One region of the Serpentinimonas raichei genome, then DNA from elsewhere that is predicted to be linked to it. Evidence: predicted binding sites of a transcription regulator. Region 1 holds the regulator's gene; each other region holds the start of a gene.
What was found. Region 1 encodes sigma-54, which starts transcription at its own class of promoters, with help from an activator protein. Its sites were predicted from a motif close to TGGCANGNAANCTGCTTT; they were not measured.

Region 1 (5,446 bases):
TGTCTGAGCGCACCTGCGCTGGCGCAACCCAGCGAGCGCGAACAACCCATGCTGATCGAGGCCGATGCCCTGCAGCACGACCAAACCGGGCAAGTCAGCGTCTTCACCGGCAACGTGGTGATCACCCAAGGCACGCTGCTGCTGCGCGGCCAGCGCGCCGAGCTGCGCCAAGACGCCCAAGGCAACCAATCGGGTGTGCTGCAAGGTGCGGCGGGCCAGCGCGCTTTTTTCCGCCAACAACGCCCGGGGCTAAACGAGGTGCTCGAAGGCGAGGCGCTGCGCATCGAGTACGACAGCGCCAGCGGCAACCTGCGCCTCGTCAACCAAGCCGTGGTGCGTCGGCTGCGCGACGGCGCCCTGAGCGACCAAGCCAGCGGCAGCCTGATCGTCATGAACCGCCAAACCGAGCGTTTCACGGTAGACGGCGGTGCGGCGGCGCGCACCCCCGACAACCCAGCCGGCCGCGTGCGCGCGCTCATCGTCCCGCGCCCGGCCACCCCCCCGGCCACCCCCCCGGCAGCGCCCGCCGCTGCCCCGCTGCAGCCCAGCCCGCAACTGGAGCCGCGCCGATGAGTGTGGCCGCCGAGCGCAGCAGCCTAGAGGTGCGCGGGCTGCAAAAGAGCTATGGCCGGCGCCAAGTCGTCAAAGACGTGTCGCTGCGCCTGGCCAGCGCCGAAGTGGTGGGCCTGCTGGGCCCCAACGGGGCCGGCAAGACCACCTCGTTCTACCTCATCGTCGGGCTCATTCGACCCGACGCGGGCACCATCTTGCTCGACGGGCAGCGCATCGACCGCCTGCCGATCCACCGCCGCGCCCAAATGGGGCTGGGCTACCTGCCCCAGGAAGCCTCGATCTTTCGCAAGCTCACGGTGGCCGAAAACGTGCGTGCGGTGCTGGAATTGCAGCGCGACGCCGACGGCCGGCCGCTGCCGCCACAGCGCATCGAGCAGCGCCTCGATGCCTTGCTCGATGAACTGCACGTGGGCCACTTGCGCGACTCCCCGGCGCCGGCGCTTTCGGGCGGCGAGCGGCGCCGGGTCGAGATCGCGCGCGCCCTGGCCACTGAGCCGCGCTTCATCCTGCTCGACGAGCCCTTTGCCGGCATCGACCCGATCGCCGTGATCGAGATCCAGCGCATCATCGGCTTTTTGAAGGAGCGCGGCATCGGCGTGCTCATCACCGACCACAACGTGCGCGAAACGCTGGGCATCTGCGACCACGCCTGCATCATCAACGAGGGCCGCGTGCTGGCGCAGGGCACACCGGCCGAGATCGTGGCCAACCCGGAGGTGCGCCGGGTCTATCTGGGCGAGCACTTCCGCCTCTGAATGTGGTGGCCATGAAGCAAGGTCTGTCGCTGCGCCTGAGCCAAAACCTGGCGCTCACGCCGCAATTGCAGCAGTCGATCCGCCTGTTGCAACTGAGTACGCTGGAGTTGGAGCAAGAGATCGGGCAGATGCTCGACGACAACCCATTTTTGGAACCCGACCCCGCCGATGAGCCGTTCGAGGCCAGCCCAGCGGCGCCGCCCGAGGCCGCATTGGCTGCCCACGCCGAGCTCGATGCGCCTGCCAGCCACGATGCGGGCGCTGGCGCACCCGATGAAGTGCCCGCCCTCGACGCCGCTTTCGAGGCCGCCTGGACAGGCGCAGCGACGGACTCCGGCGGGGGGGGGCCAGAGGCCGAGCACCACGATGCGGGGGATTTCGCTGAGTCCAGCGATCCGGGCGACTGGGGTGAGCCGGGCGCTGCCCGCTCTGGGGCCGCGCCCGAGGACGACAATGGTGCGGGGCCCGACTGGGCGCGCGCGCCCGAGTCGCTGACGCAGCACCTGCACCAGCAAGCCTGCGCCCTGCGGCTCGAACCCCAGGTGGCACTGGCCTTGCACGCCCTCATCGAGTCGCTCGACGACGACGGCTACCTCGCCGATGGGCTGGACGAATTGGCTGCTGCCCTGTGCGGCATGGAGCAAACCAGCGGGGCCCACGCGCCCGATTCCGGCCTCCACACCATGGCACCGCTGTCAGCGTCGCAACCCATGGCAACTGACCGTCGGCACGCCCACTGGCAGCACTGCCTGCAGCAGGCCTTGGAGCAGTTGCAGCAAATGGAGCCCACCGGCGTGGGCGCGCGCAACCTGGCCGAGTGCTTGCAATTGCAGATTCTGGAGCTGCGCAACCGCCCCGAGAGCCGCACCGCGCTGGCCATCTGCCAGCAGCCGCTCGACTATCTGGCGCGGCGCGACAGCCGCCGCTTGGCCCAACTGTGCCGCTGCAACGAGGCCTTGGTGCGGGCCGCCTTTGGGCTGATCGCCCGCCTCGAACCCAAGCCTGGACGCCGCTTTGCGGTGCTCGAACCGCACCAGTTGCGCCCCGATGTGATCGTGACGGCGCAGGGGCGCGGCTTCAAGGTCGCGCTCAACCCCGAGGTGCTGCCGCGGCTGCGCCTGCACGAAACCTATGCCCTGGCCCTGCGCCAAGGCCGCGGGGGCGGCCAGTCTCACGCGGGGCTGCAGCAGCACCTGCAAGAGGCGCGCTGGTTCATCAAAAACATCCAGCAGCGCTTTGACACCATCTTGCGCGTGGCCAGCGCCATCGTGGAGCGCCAGCGCCCGTTTTTTCAGCACGGCGCCCTGGCCATGCGGCCACTGGTGCTGCGTGAAATCGCCGACGAAGTGGGGCTGCACGAATCCACCATCAGCCGCGTCACCAGCGCCAAGTTCATGGCCACGCCCCAAGGCACCTATGAATTCAAATATTTTTTTGGTTCGGCGCTGGCCACCGAGGCCGGCTCCAGCGCCTCCAGCACCGCGGTGCGGGCCCTGATTCAGCAACTGATCGCCGCCGAAAACCCCAGCCACCCCCTGAGCGACAACCAGCTTGCCGACCTGCTCAAAGCCCAAGGCATCGCCTGCGCGCGCCGCACCGTGGCCAAATACCGCGAGGCGCTGCGCATTGCCCCCACCCATTTGCGCAAAGCGCTCTGAACCCCCATGCACAACCTGACCCTGTTCCTGCCCTGCCCCGCCGGGGTGGAAGACTATCTGCTGGCCGAAGTGCAACAGATCTGCCCGGCGGCCCAAAACCTGCGGCGCCAGCGCGGCGGGGTCGAGCTCACGGCCGACTGGGACGACATGCTGCGGCTCAACCTGCACAGCCGGCTGGCGCAGCGCGTGCTGGTGCGGCTGGCGCTGCAACCCTGCCCCAATGAAGATGCGCTCTACGAGGCTGCCTACGCCGTGCTGTGGGAGCTGTGGTTCACGCCCGCGCAGACTTTCAAGGTCGAGCTCACGGCCCAGCACAGCCCGTTCCAGAGCCTCAATTTTGCCGCCCTGCGCATCAAAGACGCGGTGTGCGACCGCATGCGCGAGCGCCTCGGGCAGCGCCCCAGCGTGGAGACGCTGCAGCCCGAGGTGCGCCTGCACGCCCACCTGGGGCCGGAGCAGGTCTGGCTCTACATCGACACCTCGGGCGAGCCCTTGTTCAAGCGCGGCTGGCGCACCGACACCGGCGATGCGCCGCTCAAAGAGACGCTGGCCGCGGCCATGATCGCCGCCAGCGGCTGGACCGGCCTCGATGCGCAAGGCCAGCCGCAGCCGCTCTACGACCCCTGCTGCGGCAGCGGCACGGTGGCGATCGAGGCGGCGCAGCGGGCGCTGCACATCGCTCCCGGCAAATTGCGCCGCTTTGGCTTCGAGCGTCTGTTGCCACACCAGCCGGCGCGCTGGCAGGCGCTGCGCCAGCAAGCCGTGGCCGCCGAGCGACCCGTGCCGGGCGGCCAAGCCTTTGTTTTTGGCTCCGACGTGGCGTTTCGGATGGTGGACTTTGCGCGCCGCAACGCCGAGCGCGCCGGGGTGGCGCAGGCCATCGAGTGGCGCGGCGGCGATGCCTTGGAGCGCCTGCCCCCTTGCCCGACGCCGGGGGTGATGCTGCTCAACCCGCCCTATGGCGAGCGCATCGCAGCCGCCGGCGTGGCCGGGCAGTCGGCGCAAACGCGGGCCCGGCCTGAGCCGGCGCAGGGGCTCGTGCCCGGTGCCGGCCGCGAAAGCGCCCGCCACGCCGATGGCGAGGAAAACACGGCATTTTTCTCGCAACTGGCCAGCCACTGGAAAAAAAACTACGCCGGCTGGACCGCTTGGCTGCTCAGCCCAGACCCGCAACTGCCCTCGCACATGCGCCTCAAAGCCACGCGCCGGGTGCCGCTCTGGAACGGCCCGATCGAATGCCGCCTGTTTCGTTTTGACCTGGTCGCCGGCAGCGCACGCACACCCCGCGCTGGCGCTCAGCCCAACGACACCACCCCCGAGTAAAGTAAAACTATGTAGCCAATACGGACTTTTTGACCGGCCTAGCTGATGCCTGTGCGAAAGTTGGTTTATACTTTCTTCGGGTCGTTTAACACCGGCCCCCCGCTTTTCCTCCCTGAGCGGGTGCCTTTGTGTGTGACAGCAAAAAGGCTTCCAAACCTGGCTCCTCTAGAGCCAGGTTTTTTTTCGCCCCTTGTCTGCGGGCACCGGCTCGGCGCGTAGCGGCTTCAGTCAAAAATATCGCTCAACCACGATTTTTTCTTTTTCTGGCCGGAGCCGGCAGCAAAACCGCCCGAGAGCCCGCCGCCCAGCCCGCCCTTGAGACCACCGGCCAAGCCACCCAGTTTGCTGCCCAGCCCACCGCCCTGCGCGAAGCCACCGCTGCGCTGGCGAAAGTCGGAGTCTTCAAAATCCGGTTGACGAACTTGGGCGCCGCTGCGCCCGGCCGGGGCCTGGCCGAGACTGCGCTCGATCAGCTTGTCGAGTTCGCCACGATCCAGCCAGACGCCACGGCACTGGGGGCAGTAGTCGATCTCCACGCCCTGGCGATCGCTCATCACCAGCTCCACATTCACGCAGTTGGGGCATTTCATCAAAGGCTCCTTTAAGCCAGTTTGGGGAACTTTGCAGTCTAGGGCCTAGCGGGTGCCAAAAAAAGCAGAAAATCAGGCAACTTTACATCGCCACAAGCTGAACATGAGCCTCTCTTACAGCTACCGCCACCTGTACTACTTCTGGATCGTGGCCCAGGAGGGTGGCATGTCCAAAGCCGCCGCGCGGCTCGACATGGCGGTGCAGACCGTGAGCGCGCAAGTGCGCGAGCTGGAAAAGGCGCTGGGCTGCCAGTTGCTCAAACCGGCCGGGCGCGGTGTGGCCCTGACCGAGGCCGGTGTGCTGGCCGCGCGCCAAGCGCAGCAGATTTTCGAGCTCGGCGAGGCGCTGCCCGCGCTGCTGCGCCAGGCGGCGCTGGCGCCCAGGGTGCGGCTGGCGGTGGGCCTGGCCGACGGGCTGCCCAAGCTGGAGGTGCTGCGCCTGCTGCGCCCGGTGCTGGATGTGCCCGATCTGCACCTGATCTGCCACGACGGCGAGATCGACGACCTGCTGGCCGATCTGGCCATGCACCGGCTCGATGTGGTGCTG
Region 2 (5,446 bases), 290 kb from region 1:
TTGCGCCGGCAACGACCTCAACGACTTCCTGCAATCGCCCCCCATGGGCGCCGATTCGCCGGTGCTGCGCTTCCTCAGCGCCTTGGCCACCTTTCCCAAGCCCTTGCTGGCGGCCGTCTGCGGCCCGGCGGTGGGCATAGGCACCACGATGCTGCTGCACTGCGATCTGGTCTATGCGGGCGACAACGCGGCCTTCTCGATGCCCTTCGTCAACCTCGGGCTGTGCGCCGAAGGGGCTTCCAGCCTGCTGCTGGCGCAGCTCATGGGGCACCAGCGCGCCGCCGAAGCGCTGCTGCTCGGCGAGCCCTTCTACGCCGAAGCCGCGCTCGAAGCCGGGCTGCTCAACAAGGTGCTGCCCCCGACCGAGGTCAACGGCTACGCCCAGAGCGTGGCGCGCAAGCTCGCCGCCAAGCCGCAAACCTCGCTGCTCGAAACCAAGCGCCTGATGAAGCAGGGCCAGCAGGCGCTGGTGCAGCAGACCATCATGCAAGAGGCGGCGGTGTTTGGCCGCATGCTGCGCGAGCCGGCCGCCAAAGAGGCCTTCAGCGCCTTTTTGCAAAAGCGCCAGCCCGATTTTTCGCGCATCTGAGCCGGCCCCAAACCATGAGCAAAAGCCCAGCCAGCGCAGCGCCGCCACCGCACGCCTTCGAGCCCGAATTCATTGAGGGCGTGCGCGAGATTTTCGAGCGCCGCATCCTGTTCAATGCCTTGTTGGGTTTGCAGATCACCAGCATAACGCCCGACCAGGTGACGGCGCAGATCACCATGCGCCCAGACCTGATCGGGCACTATGCCCACAACCGCATCCACGGCGGCGTCATCAGCGCCGGTCTGGACGCCATGGGCGGGCTGGCGGTGATGGCCGCCATCGGCGCGCGCCACCTCGACGAGCCGCCGCTGGCGCGCCTGCACCGCTTTGGCAAGCTGGGCACCATCGATTTGCGCATCGACTACCTGCGCCCCGGCGTCGGCGAGCGCTTCGAGCTGCGCGCCGAGGTGCTGCGGCTGGGCTCGCGCGTGGCCTCCACCCGCATGGGCTTTCACGCCGCCGACGGCAAGCTGCTGGCCACCGGGGCGGCGGCCTATATCGTGTCCTGATCTGGGCAGCGCCTAGAGCGGCGGCGACATCTGGATGTTGCGCCGGCCTGCTACCATGCCCGCATGGAACCGCTTCTGCACGCCGCCCCGCATTTCGACCTTTTCAACCAGCTTTGGCTGACGCTGTTTCTGGTCATCCCCATGGTGCTAATCGCGCGCACCGTGGTGGCGGGCAGTTGCTATTCGCCGATTCTGATCATTGTCATTTTTGGGCTGGCGCTGGGCCATGTGCTGGTGGCCACCGGGGCCGCGCAGCCGGGGCTGCCCGGCTTTACGCTGCTCTCGCTGCTCAGCGGCACCACGGTGGTGGTGCTCGCGGCAGCCTTTTTTGCCGGTGGGCAGCAGTTGCGGCGCCTCTTTGGTGCGCTGCAGGTGCCACCCGACGATTCCATGCAGCCCTGCACCGAGGAAACGCTGCTGGGCACCAACCGCACCCAGCTCATGTTCGTGCTGCGCGCGGTGTTTTTGTTGCTGGGCATCGAGGCCGCACGGCGCGTGTTCATGGGGGCCGACAGCGGCCCGCTGGTGGCTTATTACCCGCTGATCGCCTACATCGGCGTGCTGCTGGCTTTCATCCTGATCGACCACAAAGCCACGCTGCGCAACAAGCGCGAGTACCTGGGCCGGGGCTTGGCCGAGATCGGGGTGCTGGCGCTGCTGCTGCTGCTGGCGGGGCTGCTGGCGCAAACGCTGCGGCCGCTGATTGCGCTGCCCACCATCTTTTTTGCCATGCTGCTGGCTTGCGGGCTGGGTGCGCTGGCTTGGCGCTGGCAGTTTGGCCCCACGCTGCGCGCGCTGCTGTTTGCCGGCATTCCGGTGGTGCTGGCGGCCAACTTTGTGATCGGCGGCTCGCGCATTGCCGACGCCTTTGCCATCGAGGGCATGGACGCCGTGCTGGCTTACGGCTTCTTTGGCCAGATGCTGTGGATGTTTGGCGGCATCGCGCTCTTGATGTGGTTTGGGCGCACCAATCAGGTGCGCAACCTGGCACCGGGTATGGCGGGTGCGCTCTCGCACGCTGGCCTCACCGGGGCCTGCACCGCGGGCGACCTCGGGCCCATGGCAGCGCAGCGCGCCCCGATCATGATCAACGTGCCCTTCATCGGCCATATCTTCGTTTTCTCCATTCTGGCCATCAGCATGGAGCAGGGGCAGTTGCTGTGGGGGGCGGCGCTGGCGGTGCTGCTGGGCGGGGTGTTGCTCACGGTGCTGGCGCTGCGCACCCTGGGCCGCGCCGCTGGGGCCGAAGCGCAAGAGGTCAAGGGCCTGATGCAGTTCTCGCTCGGCTGGCAGCTCACCGCCATGTTCGGCGGCCTGCTGCTGCTGGCGCTCTTTGCCCTGCCGCTGGAGCATGCGGCGCTGGCCAAGGCGGCCTCGCTGTCGCATTTTGGTCTCTTTGCCGCCACCCAAGACGGCATGTTTGGCGCCGAGGCGGCTGGGCTGATCGCGCTCATCTTCTCCATGCCCTTTTTGGTGCATCCCTTCGTTTTCTTCATGTTTGGCCGTGCCATGGCCAACGGCGGGGCCATGCCGCGCTGGCCGGTGTACGCGCTGGCGGGCACTGGGTTGATCGGGGTGTTGCTGGCGTTGGCAAGTTTTTGAGCGCTGGCAAGCACACCACAGCCGCTGCACGGTATGCGAAGGGCTATGGGAGCTTGGCATTGTTTTTGCTTTAATTGGATGGCGTTTCCCCGCATTTTCACAAGGAGCCTTCCATGCGCACTTTCCCCTTTGCCCTGTCTTGCTTGGCTGCCGCAGCAGCCTTGGCGTTGCCCGTTGTGGCGCAGGCCCAGCTCTCCTTCAACCTCGGCGTGGTCTCGCTCTACAAATACAACGGCATCGACCAAGACTCGCGCCAGCTCGAGCGCGAGCGCGACTTACGGCCGGCGCTGCAAGGCGGGGTCGATTACGACTTTGGCAACGGTTTTTACATTGGCAACTGGAACTCCACTGGCCGTTTTGGCGAGGCCAACCTAGAAATCAACCTCTACGGTGGCTACAGCGGCGAGTTTGCCAATGGCTTGGGCTTCGACGTGGGCTACATCAAGTACCTCTATCCCAGCCAAGGCAGTTGGAACGGCAGCGAGGTCTATGGCAGCCTGAGCTATGGCGTTCTGACGACCAAGCTGAGCTGGGGCACCAGCGGCGCGATCGACGAGCACGCGCGCCTGAGTTTTTTGATCGAGCAGCCCCTGACCGAGCGCCTCACACTCGAAGCCGGGGTCGGCTTTCGCAACACCTCCAACTTCAACAGCGGTGCCACCGACTATCGGCTCGGCCTCACCTACGCCCTCACCGAAGGCTTGAGCACCTCGGCGATCTGGTCCGGTGCCGACACCAACCGCGCCGGACCGGCTGGCACAGGCCGTTTGGTGCTGGGTTTGACGCAGTCGTTCTGACACAATGGGGGCAGGTGGCCGTGCGCTGGGTGCGGCCACCTCCACCCCTTTTTTTGCAGGAGCCGATTTCATGCGCAGCCAAGTCATCGTCAGCTGGGGCGAAGCCCGAGAGTACGCCTTCGACCTAGAAGAAATGCAACCCATGCCGAGCGATGTGGCGCGCAGTTGGCTGGATCAGCAGTTCATCGAGCTCGATTGCGAGCCGCTGCGCCTGAGCGGCAAGGTGCTGACGGCCGACAAGGTGGCGGTGATTGCGCGCACCGCCGGCGAGCCGCATTTTGCCGAACCCGCACACCGCCCTTGGGCGCTGGCTTTTGCCCAAGCCGCCAGCGCCAGCCTAGCCAAGCCGGTGCTGCACATCGACGTGCCCTCGATGACGGTGAGCTACTAAAAGCGCCTTGGCCGCGTTTGGTGCGATCACCGGGGGGGCCGCGCCCTTAGGGCTTAAGCGTCGGGCGGCGCGCCGAAGCGCTGCTGCAACGCCGCCAGCAGCTTGGGGTGCACGCCACCGAAGCCGCCGTTGCTCATGCACAAGAGGTGGTCGCCCGGTTCTGCGGCGGCCACGGCCTGCTGCACCAGGGTGTCGATATCGGCTGCCACCTGCGCCCGTGCGCCCATGGGGGCCAAGGCGGCGGCGGCGTCCCAGCCCAAGCCACCGCTGTGGCAAAAAGCCAGGTCGGCCTGCTCCAAGCTCCAAGGCAGTTGCGCCTTCATGGTGCCCAGCTTCATGGTGTTGGAACGCGGCTCAAACAGCGCCAAGATGCGCTGCCCACTGCTACCGTGGCGGTCGAGCTGGCGCCGCAACCCGTCGATCGTGGTGCGCATGGCGCTGGGGTGGTGCGCAAAGTCGTCATAGACCGTGATGGTGGTGGCCGCCTCGTCGGCAGGCGCTCCCGCGCCAGAAGCCGGCCCGCCTACAGGCACGCGCACCTGCCCACGCACCTCGAGCCGGCGTTTCACGCCCTCAAAGCGGCCCAGCGCCGAGGCTGACCGCGCCACCGACACCCCCACGTGCTCGGCGGCAGCAGCAGCGGCCAAGGCGTTGAGCTGGTTGTGCAACCCACTCAAGCCCCAGCGCACCCGCCCGGCAGCTTGACCGCGCTGGCACAGCACAAAATCGTCGGCCTCGCCTTCGGCGCAAAAGTCGCTCACGGCGCTGCCAAAGCTGCGCTGCTCGCTCCAGCAGCCCAGGTTGAGCACGCGCGCCAGGCTTTCTTCGAGGCCGTTAAAAATCACGCGGCCGCTGGCGGGCACGGTGCGCAGCAGGTGGTGGAACTGGCGCTCGATGGCGGCCAGGTCGTCGAAGATGTCGGCGTGGTCGAACTCGAGGTTGTTGAGCACGGCGGTGCGCGGCCGGTAGTGCACGAACTTGCTGCGTTTGTCAAAAAAGGCGGTGTCGTATTCGTCGGCCTCGATCACAAATGGGGCCGCCGCAGCGCCCAGGCGCGCCGAGACGCCAAAGTTTTGCGGCACGCCGCCGATCAAAAAGCCCGGCTGCTGCCCGGCCTGCTCCAAAATCCAGGCCAGCATGGCGCTGGTGCTGGTTTTGCCGTGCGTGCCCGCCACCGCCAGCACGTGGCGGCCGTGCAAAATGTGCTCGCTCAGCCACTGCGGGCCGCTGCTGTAGCGTGCGCCCGCGTCGAGCACCGCTTCCATGAGCGGGAATTTGGGCGTGCCGTCGGGCCCCAAGGCGCGCGACACCACGTTGCCGACCACGTAGCAATCGGGCTTGAGCGCCATCTGCTCGGCCCCAAAGCCCTCGATCAGCTCGATGCCCAGCGCCTGCAACTGCTCGCTCATGGGTGGATAGACGCCGGCGTCGCAGCCGGTGACGCGGTGCCCGGCCGCGCGCGCCAAGGCGGCCAAGCCGCCCATGAAAGTGCCGCAAATGCCTAAGATGTGAATGTGCATGGGGCGCAATTATCGGGCTTGCTTATCGGGCTTGCCGC
Region 3 (5,446 bases), 1.2 Mb from region 1:
CAGGTGCGCCCGAGGCCGTTTTGGTAGCGCCCCAGAATGCGGTCGCGGATCACATCGACGCTGGTGTTGACAAAGGGGCGGGCGGCGATGGTCTCGGCCATGCGCAGCTTGTTTTGCAGGCTGGCCTCGATCCAGCGGCTGGCTTCGAGCACCGCCATCATCACGGCGCGCGCGGTGTGGGGGTGGCGGCGCACGAAGTCGGCGCGCGCGCCCAGCACTTTCTCGGGGTGATCGGGCCACACGTCCTGGGTGTTGGCGGCCGTGATGCCGATGCGGTCCACGATGGCGCGGTGGTTCCAGGGTTCGCCGACGCAGAATCCGTCCATGTTGCCGACGCGCATATTGGCCACCATCTGCGGCGGCGGCACGGTGATGACCCTGGTGTCGCGCAGCGCGTTGACACCGGCGCTGGCCAGCCAGTAGTACAGCCACATGGCGTGGGTGCCGGTCGGAAAGGTCTGGGCAAAGGTGTACTCGCGCCGCTCGCGCGCCATCAGCCGCGCCAGCGTGCCCACGTCCACCGCGCCGCGCTCGGCCAGTTGGCGGCTCAGCGTCATGCCCTGGCCGTTGCGGTTGAGCGTCATCAGCACCGACATATCGGTGCGCGGCCCGCCCAGCCCCAGTTGCAGCCCGTAGATCAGGCCGTAGAGCGAATGCGCCATGTGCAGTTCGCCGTTGAGCAGCTTGTCGCGCAGGCCGGCCCAACTGGCTTCCTTGGACAGGACGATGCGCACCCCGTGTTTGCGGTCCAGCTCCAGCACCGAGGCCATGATGACGGAGGCGCTGTCGGTGAGCGGAATGAAGCCGATGCGCACCTCCTGGATCTCGGGCCGGTCAGAGCCCTGGGCATGGACGACCGAGCGCAGGCCGGGCACCAGGCCAGTGCCGGCATGGGCCAGCAGGGCCGCGCCAGCGAGCGTGGCGCCTTGGCGCAGCGCGCTGCGGCGCCCGGGCTGGTCTGCACCGCTGGTGCTTGCTTGGGCGGCAGTGGGTGCGTGGCAGGCGGCCGGGCTGTGGCCGCCAGGGGTTGGTGTGCCAGCCGTGCTGGATTCGGTCTGGCTGAGGTCGAACGGGGGCATGACTACTCCTAGAACAATGAACAATCGAAGCGTGGCAGCAAATGAAAAACGGCGTCCTCCCGTGTCCGCCTTGAAAGCGGGCTGGGAGGGACGCCGTTGTCCGTCTTGCTCTGCGAGCCGGGTTCGTGCCGCCATTGGCGCTTACCCATGTCATCACGCAAGCAGTTTTCGTGCCAGGCTTGGTTTTAGGGGGTGTGTCTAGGGTGGGACGCTGCCTGGCGCTTATTTTTCGCCCCGGTGCACCAGAATCGGGCCCAAGCGTTCACCGCCGTGGTGCAAGCAGGTGGCTCATCGAGAGCACCGCCTCGGCCACATCGACCATGCGCTTGTTCTGGTTCATGGCCAGCTCGCGCAGGGCTTTGTGTGCGGCGGGCTCATCGAGCTGCTGGTGCGCCATCAGCAGGCCCTTGGCGCGCTCGATCAGTTTGCGCTCGTTCAGGCTGACGCGCAGCGTTTCGAGCTCGGTGGCAGCGGCTTGCAGCCTTAGGCCCTGCTCTTGCACCAGATCGAGCACCGACCTTTCTAGGCCAAACGCCAGCCCTTGGGGCGCGGGTTGAAGGGCAGGGGGTGCGGCCTCAAAAAATGCGCTGCCGCGCAGCCGCTCGGTGTCGGCCTCGGGGGGCTGGCGCTGGCGCTGTTCGAGTTGTCCGATTTCGGCTTGCACCTGCGCCATGCAGGCGCTCGCCTGCTCGACCAAAGCCTGCGTCAATTGGTCTTCGATCGGGCGCATTTCATCCATGCACTGGCTGCAGCAGGCAAACCAGACCCCGCTCAGATGCGGCTCCAGCGCCCCCCCGGCAGGTGTTTGCAGCAGCAGGCGGCGCAACCGGCTGCGCTCGATCAGGGGCTGGGCGCGCTGGCGCTCTTGCCAGCGCTGCAGCAGCGCGGCGCTGGCAAAGGACTCAAACACCTCCAGGCAGCGCTGCTGCGCCTCGATCAGCTCGCTCAGGTGCGCCTGTTCCTGCGCATGCACCTGGGTGCTGGCAAACAGGGTGGCACCCAGGGCGCGCTCCTGACCGGTCCACTCCTTGCATTGCATCAGGTTGAACAGCGCCACCAGCGGGCGCAGCAGTTCGGGGGCGCTGGCGTGGTCGGCGGCTTCGAACACGACCGCCAACAAACTGGCGATCAGCCGTGCGTAATCGGCCGACAGGCGCTGGGTGCTGAGTGCCTTGGCCGCGACGCGCGAGCGCAGCAGCGCCAGCGCATCCAGCCCTTGCAGTGCGTAGGCGACCCGGCTCAGGAGCCGCGCGGCGTGCGGCGACGGGGCGTTGATCAGGGCTTCAGACTCCAGCAGCCATTGCGCCACCCAATCGTCGGTGCCTAGGGTTTGCTGGTGCAACTGCGCATCGAGGGGTGCCTGCCCCATGCCGGCATGGCGCACGCTAAGGTTGGAGAGTCCGCGTTCGCGCTGCAACTCGTGCACCAAAGCGGCGGTGCTGCGCGCCAGCGCAATGCTTTGCGCCAGCCGCTCCAATTCGGCCAGCTCGGCGCGCTTGGCGGCCAGCAGGAAGCAAAGGCTGGATTTCATCGTGGTGCTGTGGCCATAAGGCGCGTGGGGTTGGTTGAACATCCACAAGCAAGTTTTGTGCCCGTTGGAGGCTCTGCACAGCAGCCCACGCAAGTCGCCCGCTGAGCCCGCCCGTGCAGGCTTGGCCGCGCCCTCCCTTACACTCATCCCATGCTGATATTGGGAATCGAAAGCTCTTGCGACGAAACCGGGGTGGCCGTGGTGCAGGCCGACGCGGGTGCGGCCCCGCCACGGCTGCTGGGGCAGGCCCTGCACAGCCAGGTGCAGATGCACCAAGCCTATGGCGGCGTGGTGCCCGAACTGGCCAGCCGCGACCACATCCGGCGCGTGCTGCCGCTCACGCAGTCGGTGCTGCAGCAGGCCGGTTGCACGCTGGAGCAGATCGACTGCGTGGCCTTCACGCGCGGGCCCGGTTTGGCGGGTGCCTTGCTGGTCGGGGCCGGGGTGGCCTGCGGCATCGCGGCGGCGCTGGGCAAGCCCACGCTGGGCGTGCACCACCTGGAGGGGCATTTGCTCTCGCCCTTTTTGAGTGCCGACGCGCCCGAGTTTCCATTCGTGGCGCTGCTGGTGTCGGGCGGCCACACGCAACTGATGCGGGTCGAGGGGGTGGGGCGCTACCACCTGCTGGGCGAGACCATCGACGACGCCGCCGGCGAAGCCTTTGACAAATCGGCCAAGCTGCTCGGGCTGGGCTACCCCGGCGGCCCGGCGTTGGCGCGCTTGGCCGAGCAGGGCCAGGCCAGCGCGTTTGCCTTGCCGCGCCCGCTGCTGCACAGCGGCGACTTGGATTTTTCTTTTGCTGGCCTAAAAACCGCCGTGCTCACGCAGGCGCGCAAGCTGGGCCCTGAGCTGCAGGCGCGGCGCGCCGATCTGGCTGCGGCCACCGAGGCCGCCATCGTCGAGGTGCTGGTGAAAAAGTCGCTTGCCGCCTTGCAGCAAACCGGGTTGCGGCGGCTGGTGGTGGCCGGCGGGGTGGGGGCCAACCGGCGGTTGCGCCAGCAGCTCGATGCCGCCGCCGAGCGCCTGGGGCTGCGCGTGCATTACCCCGAGCTGCACCTGTGCACCGACAACGGCGCCATGATCGCCTTGGCCGCCGCCATGCGCTGGCAGGCGGGTTTGCTGCCCGCTGGTGCCAGCGGCGAAGGCTACAACTTTGCCGTGCGGCCGCGCTGGCCGCTGGCGCAGATCGACACCCCAACAACGGCATAGGGGAGCGACGTGCAACGCCGGTGCGTTCGGGCATAATATCGCGAACATCTACCGCCGAGTCTGTCTGGCTCGGCGGTTCGCATTTGGAGACGCAACAATGCCCACCATTCCTGTGACCCAGCGCGGCGCCGATTTGCTTAAAACCGAGCTGCAGCGCCTAAAAACCAAAGACCGGCCGGCCGTCATCAACGCCATCTCCGAGGCGCGTGCGCAAGGCGACCTGAGCGAAAACGCCGACTACGACGCTGCCAAAGAGCGCCAGGGCTTCATCGAAGGGCGCATCGCCGAAATCGAGAGCAAGCTGGCCATGGCGCAAGTGATCGACCCGGCAGCCACCGACGGCGGTGGTCGGGTGGTGTTTGGGGCCACGGTCGAGCTCGAAGACGAGCGCAGCGGTGCGGCGGTTACGTACCAGATCGTGGGCGAGGACGAAGCCGACCTCAAGCAGGGCCTGATCAACATCTCGAGCCCGATCGCGCGCGCCCTGATTGGCAAAGAGGAGGGCGACGTGGCCGAGGTGCAAGCCCCGGGCGGCGTCAAGCGCTACGAGATCGTGGCGGTGCGCTACCAGTGAGCTAGCCGTTCAGATCGGCGGCGCGCTCGGCCGCCTGCACCGTGTTGGCCAGCAGCATGGTGATGGTCATGGGCCCAACGCCGCCGGGCACCGGCGTGAGGTAGCCGGCTACCTCTTGCACGCCCGCAAAATCCACATCGCCGCACAGCTTGCCGGCGGCGTCGCGGTTCATGCCCACGTCGAGCACCACGGCACCGGGCTTGACCATGTCGCGCGTGAGCAGGCCGGCCTTGCCCACTGCGGCCACGATCACATCGGCTTGCAGGGTGTGGGCCTTGAGGTTGGGGGTGCGCGAGTGGCAGACGGTGACGGTGGCGTCGCGCTGCAGCAGCAGCAGCGCCATCGGTTTGCCCACGATGTTGCTGCGCCCGATCACCACCGCGTGCTTGCCGCGCAAATCAAAGCCGATGTGCTCCAGCATTTTTAGGCAGCCGTAGGGGGTGCAGGGCCAGAAACCGGGCTGGCCGACCAGCAGCGCTCCGGCGCTGGCGATGTGAAAACCGTCCACATCCTTGGCGGGGCTGATGGCTTCGATCACGCGCTGCGCCTCGATCTGCGGCGGCAGCGGCAGTTGCACCAAGATGCCGTGGATGCGCGGGTCGGCGTTGAGGGCGTTGATGCGCGCCAGCAACTCGGCCTCGCTCAGGCTGGCCGGGTGCCGCTCCAGCAGCGAGTGGATGCCGGCCTCGGCGCAGGCCTTGACCTTGTTGCGCACATACACCTGGCTGGCCGGGTCATCGCCGACCAGCAGCACCGCCAGGCCAGGCTGCTGGCCCAGGGCGGTGAGCGTGCGGGTGCGCTGGGTGAGTTCGGCGCGCAGTTGGCGCGACAGCGCCACGCCGTCGATCAGTTGAGCAGTCATTGCAAAAAACCGGGGGGAGTAAATTCTAAATCAGGATTTGGCACCAGGGCCGAGGGCGATCTTAAGCAAATCAGCGACCGTGTTGGTGCCGAGCTTTTCCATGATGTTGGCGCGGTGTGCCTCCACCGTTTTGATGCTGATGTTCAAATCGTCGGCGATTTGCTTGTTGAGCCGGCCGGCCACGATGCGCT
Region 4 (5,446 bases), 240 kb from region 1:
CGTGGTGGAGCATGACATGGGTTTTGTGCGCGCCATCTGCTCCAAAGTCACGGTGCTTTGCGAGGGCGCGCTGCTGGCCGAGGGCACGCTCGATGAAGTGCAGGCCGATGAACGCGTAATCGAGGTTTATCTGGGCCGATGAGGCAAGCCAGCCATGTTGATCATTGAGCAATTGCACCAGTATTACAGCGGCGCGCATATTTTGCGCGGCGTCAGCCTGCAGGCGCGCCGGGGTGAGATCACTGTGGTGCTGGGGCGCAACGGAGTCGGCAAGACCACTTTGCTCAAATCTCTCATGGGCTTGGTGCCGATCCGCAGTGGCCGCATCGAATTCGACGGCCATTCGCTGGTGCAGGCCACGCCCTACCAACGCGCCCGCGCGGGTATTGGTTACGTGCCGCAGGGTCGAGAAATATTTTCCCGCCTGACGGTGCAGGAAAACCTGCTCATGGGATTGGCAACCAAAAGCGCCAAGACACCCATTCCGCCGGTCCTTTTTGAGCTGTTTCCGGTGTTGGCCCAAATGAGCGGGCGTCGGGGGGGCGATCTGTCGGGCGGGCAGCAGCAGCAATTGGCCATTGCCCGCGCCTTGGCTGCCGCGCCCGGCTTGCTGGTGCTCGACGAACCCACCGAAGGAATCCAGCCCAATATCATCAAAGACATTGGCCGCGTGCTGCAGCATTTGGCCAAAAACGGACTCGACGGCCAGCCAATGGCAATCTTGCTGGTCGAGCAGTACTACGATTTTGCTGCGGCGCTGGCCAGCCAATTTGTGGTGATGCAGCGCGGTGAAGTGGTGGCCCAAGGCAGCGGAGAGGAAATGGAGATGGCCAACATCAGCAAATTGGTGGCCATTTGAGGCGCCCAGTCGTCACCGACCTCGGCGGCCCGGCTCAGGTCTGCCAGATGCGGGGCTCTGCCACCTGCGCCCCCCAAGCGCTGGTGCGCACGCTGCGCCAAGCGGCTTTCAGGGTTTGCATCACCGGCTCTACCAGCGGGCCCAGCGCCCGCAGCACCAGCACCCTGTCATGCGGGAAGGTGGCGCCAGAGTGGGGTGCGGCAGGGCTTTGGGCGGGCGTCTCCCGCACGGCTTGCAGCAGCGCCTCGCGCGCCTGCAATGGCCAAGGGCTGCCGCTGGCCAGCACCAAGGTACCCAGACAGCGCAAACCCGCCAGCCCCAAGGGCGAGTCGAGCAGGCGCTTGTCGAGGGCATCAAGCCGGCCCTGATCGAGCCAGCAATCCACGATTTCGATGCGTTGTTGCAGGCAGCCGGTATCAAAGGGCTGGCCCGAGACCGGCAGCCCCAGCGCCGTGACTTCCCATGCCAGCAGTTGGGCATCGGGTGCCAGTTCGGCGCGCAAGGAGTTGATGGCGTTGCAGCCAGGGTAGGCAAGGGTTTCCATGGGTAGCCATTCGAGCTTGGCCCCTGGTTCGAGTTGGATGCTGACGGATTGCGTGGCAACTGGCCCTGGCGAGCGGTAAAAGCGCGTGGCTCCTGGGGTGGTCAGCAGAGCGTGGCAATCGGCTTCGGCATGGATTCGAATATCCAGACGGTCGCCGCCCACGAGTCCACCCGGTGGATGGATCAAGACGTTGTGGCACAGGCCCGGCCCTTGCGGGTAGTGGCTGTGAAAAATGCGCAACGGCCCCAGATGCCTGTGCGCCACGGTGGTGGTTTCGTGGCGGCGCTGGTAGCGCAAGTCGAGCGTGGCGTTCCATGGCATAGGGGTGTGGGCTTGGAGGGTTGCGCGGGATGGGTTCTGTGCTGGGACAGCCCGCTTATAGGAAAGCAATTTTGGTGCCAGTTTGGATTTGGCTTATCCATGCTGCCGCACGCAGCAGCGCTCAATTGATGTGCCCACCGCCGCCGCCCCCACCGAACAGGCGGCTCAGTTGCCGTTGTTGCAGGCCACCGCCTGCGCCGGCGGTGCCCCGGCGGCGGAACCGCGCTCGAAGGTGACGACGTGATCGACCGCCGCCTTGATGCCGATCCACTCGCCCACGGCGTGGTCGTGGTGCGAGGGCACGTGCGTCATCACCGTTTCGCCGCTGGGCAGTTGCAGGGTGTAGAGGAATTCGGAGCCTCGAAACGATTTGCGCACGATGCGCGCTTTCACCGGTGCGTCGTCGTCGTGCAGGATGTCGTCGGCGCGCAGCAGCACATCGCACAGGCCGTCGGGGTAGGCGCTGGGCAGCGGGCACTCGGACACGTCTTGCAGCGCCCCCATCGGGGTCAGCACCATGATTTCGGGGCCTAGGCCCGAAATTTGCGCCGGCGCAAACACCCCATGCCCGATGAACTCGGCCACGAAGCGCGTGGCCGGGCGGTGGTAGAGCGTGTAGGCGCTGTCCCACTGGTGCAACTGGCCCTGGTGCATGACGCCGATCAGGTCGCCAATGGCAAAGGCTTCGAGCTGGTCGTGCGTCACCAGCAGCGCCGTGGCACCGGCGGCCTTGAGGATCGCGCGCACCTCGTGCGCCAAGCGCTCGCGCAGGTCCACGTCGAGGTTGGAAAAGGGCTCATCGAGCAGCAGCAGGCGCGGGCTGGGGGCCAGCGCACGCGCCAGCGCCACGCGCTGCTGCTGGCCGCCCGAAAGCTCGTGCGGATAGCGCCCGTGCAGCCCTTCCAATCCCACCAACTCCAGCACCTCCTGCACCCGGGCGAGGCGCGCGGGCTTGGGCAGGTGGCGCAGGCCAAAGGCCACGTTGGCGCGCACATCGAGGTGCGGGAACAGGGCGTAATCCTGGAACACCATGCCGATGCGGCGCGCTTCAGCCGGCACATGCAGCGCGGCGCTGCTCACCACCTCGCCGCCCAGCGCAATGCTGCCGCCGCTGGCGCGCTCCAGCCCGGCCACGGCGCGCAGCAGGGTGGTCTTGCCGCAGCCCGAGGGCCCGATCAGCACGCCGATCTGGCCCGCTTCGAGCCCGAAGGCCACCTCGCGCACCGCGGGCTGGGCGGATGGGGCGTACTGAACGGAAAGTTGGTTTAGGTGCAGAAACATGGTGCCTTATTGTAGATAATTGTCGTTCTCATTCAAACACCCATGCCTGCACCCCATTCCCCCCGTTGGCCGCGCCTGTCGGCTGCGCTGTTGCAAATGCTGCTGCTGGTGGTGGGCTTGGTGTTGGCGCTGCCGGTGCTGGCGCTGGCCATGGCTTGGTGGCAGCTCGATGCCGAGTCGATCGACTTGCTGCGCCACCTGGCCGATACCGTGCTGCCGCGCTACATCGCCACCAGCCTGCTGCTGTGCCTGCTGGTGGCGCTGGGCGCGGGGCTGATCGGCATGGCCACAGCCTGCGCCGTGACGCTGTACGACTTCCCTGGGCGGCGATTTTTTGAGTGGGCGCTGCTGCTGCCGCTGGCAGCGCCGGCCTATGTGGTGGCTTTTGCTTACACCGATTTTTTGCAGTTCTCGGGCCCGATGCAGGTGTTCTTGCGCGACACCTTCGGGCTGCAGGGGCGCTTGTTCCCGGAAATCCGCAACGTCTGGGGCGCGGCCTGGGTGTTCATCTTCACGCTCTACCCCTACGTCTATCTGCTGGCGCGCACCGCCCTGAGCGAGCGCGCCACCCAGTTGATGGAGGCGGCGCGCCTGCTCGGGGCCCCGATGCGGCGCCGCATCGTCGAGGTGGCGCTGCCGCTGGCACGCCCGGCGATTGCGGCGGGCATCGCGCTGGCGCTGATGGAAACGCTGGCCGATATCGGCGTCACGTTTTACTTCGGCATTCAGACTTTTAGCACCGGCATCGTGAGCGCCTGGAAGGTGATGGACGACCGCTACGCCGCCGCCCAACTGGCGACCATGCTGCTGCTCACGGTGGCGCTGCTGCTGTGGGTGGAGCAGCGGGCGCAGCGGCGCATGCGCTTTGCCGCGCCGCGCGGGGGCCGGGGTGGCCAGGCCGAGGCGCAGCCGGTGCGCCTGCAGGGCGCGGGCCGCTGGCTGGTGTGGGTGGTGTGCGGTTTGCCGATTTTGTTTGGCTTTGTGCTGCCGGTGCTGTTCATGCTGCGCCCGCTTATTGGCGGCTGGGATGTTTTGCCCTGGAGCGGCTTTCTGGAGTGGGCCTACAACAGCCTGTGGCTCTCGGGGCTGGCGGCGCTGCTGGCCAGCGCCATCGCGCTCGGCTTGAGCTTCATGCAGCGCGCCCAGCCCAGCCGCATCGGCGGCCTGGTCACGCGCGTGGTCAGCCTGGGCTACGCGGTGCCGGGGGTGGTGATCGTGATCGGCATTTTGCTGCCGGTGGGCTGGTTGCAGGCGGCGGCACCGGGCAGCGGGGTGGGTTTTTGGGTCACGGCCACGGTGCTGGGCATCGTCTGGGCCTACCTGGTGCGCTTCACGGCGGTGGCGCTGCAATCGGTGCAAAGCGGCTACGCGCGCATCCCCAACAGCCTCGACGACTCGGCGCGCATGCTCGGCAGCACCGGCCCAGCGCTGCTGTGGCGGGTGCACCGGCCGCTGCTGCTGCGCTCCATTGCCGCCGCCGCGCTGTTGGTGTTTGTGGATGTGATGAAGGAGCTGCCCGCCACCTTCGTGCTGCGGCCCTTTGGCAGCGACACGCTGGCGGTGGTGGCGTTCCAGTTGGCGCGCGACGAGCGCCTGGGCGAGGCCGCCTTGCCCTCGCTGGCGCTGGTGCTGGTGGGGCTGGTGCCGGTGATTTTGCTCAGCCGCACCTTGCGCCGCACCTGAGGCCGGCAAGGCACGTGTCTATCAGCGCACCGTGCCAAGGCCCGGTTTTGCCCCTTATACTGAGGCGAAACAGAGAGGAAGCCGGTTGGCCGGCACCGTTGCACATGCCCAAACCCAAACTCAAGAAAATTCCGGTGCGCGACGTGCGCCTCGGTATGTACATCGAGGCCTTTTGCGGCTCGTGGATGGATCACCCCTTTTGGCGCAGCAAGTTCGTCATCACCGACGCGCACGAGTTGCACCTGGTGCACGAGTGCGCGATCACAGAGGTGCTGATCGACGTCAGCCTGGGCCTCGATGTGCTGGCGCCGCCCGCCACCGCCGAGGCCGCCGGGCAGCCACAGACCCCGGCAGTGCCCCAGCCGCCCCCGGTCCCGGACACCGAGGCCGCCACCATGCGCGCCGAGTATCAGCGCGCCGCCGCCATCTGCAAAGCCGCCACCGGGGCGGTGCGCCACATGTTTGCCGAGGTGCGCATGGGCCGCGCCATCGACCAGGAGGTGGCGCGCCAGGTGGCCGAGGAGATCACCGATTCGGTGCTGCGCAACGGCGGCGCCCTCATCAGCCTGGCGCGCCTGAAAACCGCCGATGGCTACACCTACATGCACTCGGTGGCGGTGTGCGCGCTGATGGTGGCCTTGGCGCGCCAATTGGGCTTGAGCGAGGCCGAAACGCGCGCAGCGGGTTTTGCGGGCCTGATGCACGACCTGGGCAAGGCCGACGTGCCCTTGGAGATGCTCAACAAACCCGGCCGCCTG

Region 2: a site for sigma-54 is predicted at 2,755-2,772, ahead of SRAA_RS12075 (TorF family putative porin). Genes of this name have one in related genera too.
Region 3: a site for sigma-54 is predicted at 2,656-2,673, ahead of SRAA_RS05485 (nitrate regulatory protein). Genes of this name have one in related genera too.
Region 4: a site for sigma-54 is predicted at 1,787-1,804, ahead of SRAA_RS09695 (urease accessory protein UreD). Genes of this name have one in related genera too.

What each region holds. Positions count from the first base shown of each region.
Region 1 covers NZ_AP014568.1:2,317,757-2,323,202, forward strand. The annotation lists gene lptA (lipopolysaccharide transport periplasmic protein LptA) at 1-573, shown strand, start outside; gene lptB (LPS export ABC transporter ATP-binding protein) at 570-1,328, shown strand; gene rpoN (RNA polymerase factor sigma-54) at 1,340-2,986, shown strand; gene SRAA_RS10830 (THUMP domain-containing class I SAM-dependent RNA methyltransferase) at 2,993-4,309, shown strand; gene SRAA_RS10835 (TFIIB-type zinc ribbon-containing protein) at 4,534-4,899, opposite strand; gene SRAA_RS10840 (LysR family transcriptional regulator) at 5,003-5,446, shown strand, end outside.
Region 2 covers NZ_AP014568.1:2,031,709-2,037,154, reverse strand. The annotation lists gene SRAA_RS09505 (enoyl-CoA hydratase) at 1-589, shown strand, start outside; gene SRAA_RS09500 (thioesterase family protein) at 604-1,098, shown strand; gene SRAA_RS09495 (hypothetical protein) at 1,162-2,700, shown strand; gene SRAA_RS12075 (TorF family putative porin) at 2,814-3,497, shown strand; gene SRAA_RS09485 (hypothetical protein) at 3,568-3,888, shown strand; gene mpl (UDP-N-acetylmuramate:L-alanyl-gamma-D-glutamyl-meso-diaminopimelate ligase) at 3,942-5,408, opposite strand; gene SRAA_RS09475 (sensor domain-containing protein) at 5,431-5,446, opposite strand, start outside.
Region 3 covers NZ_AP014568.1:1,159,607-1,165,052, reverse strand. The annotation lists gene SRAA_RS05490 (CmpA/NrtA family ABC transporter substrate-binding protein) at 1-1,079, opposite strand, end outside; gene SRAA_RS05485 (nitrate regulatory protein) at 1,342-2,610, opposite strand; gene tsaD (tRNA (adenosine(37)-N6)-threonylcarbamoyltransferase complex transferase subunit TsaD) at 2,761-3,819, shown strand; gene greA (transcription elongation factor GreA) at 3,917-4,393, shown strand; gene folD (bifunctional methylenetetrahydrofolate dehydrogenase/methenyltetrahydrofolate cyclohydrolase FolD) at 4,395-5,255, opposite strand; gene SRAA_RS05465 (response regulator transcription factor) at 5,286-5,446, opposite strand, start outside.
Region 4 covers NZ_AP014568.1:2,076,839-2,082,284, reverse strand. The annotation lists gene urtD (urea ABC transporter ATP-binding protein UrtD) at 1-142, shown strand, start outside; gene urtE (urea ABC transporter ATP-binding subunit UrtE) at 155-859, shown strand; gene SRAA_RS09695 (urease accessory protein UreD) at 894-1,724, opposite strand; gene SRAA_RS09690 (ABC transporter ATP-binding protein) at 1,890-3,005, opposite strand; gene SRAA_RS09685 (ABC transporter permease) at 3,048-4,688, shown strand; gene SRAA_RS09680 (HD-GYP domain-containing protein) at 4,793-5,446, shown strand, end outside.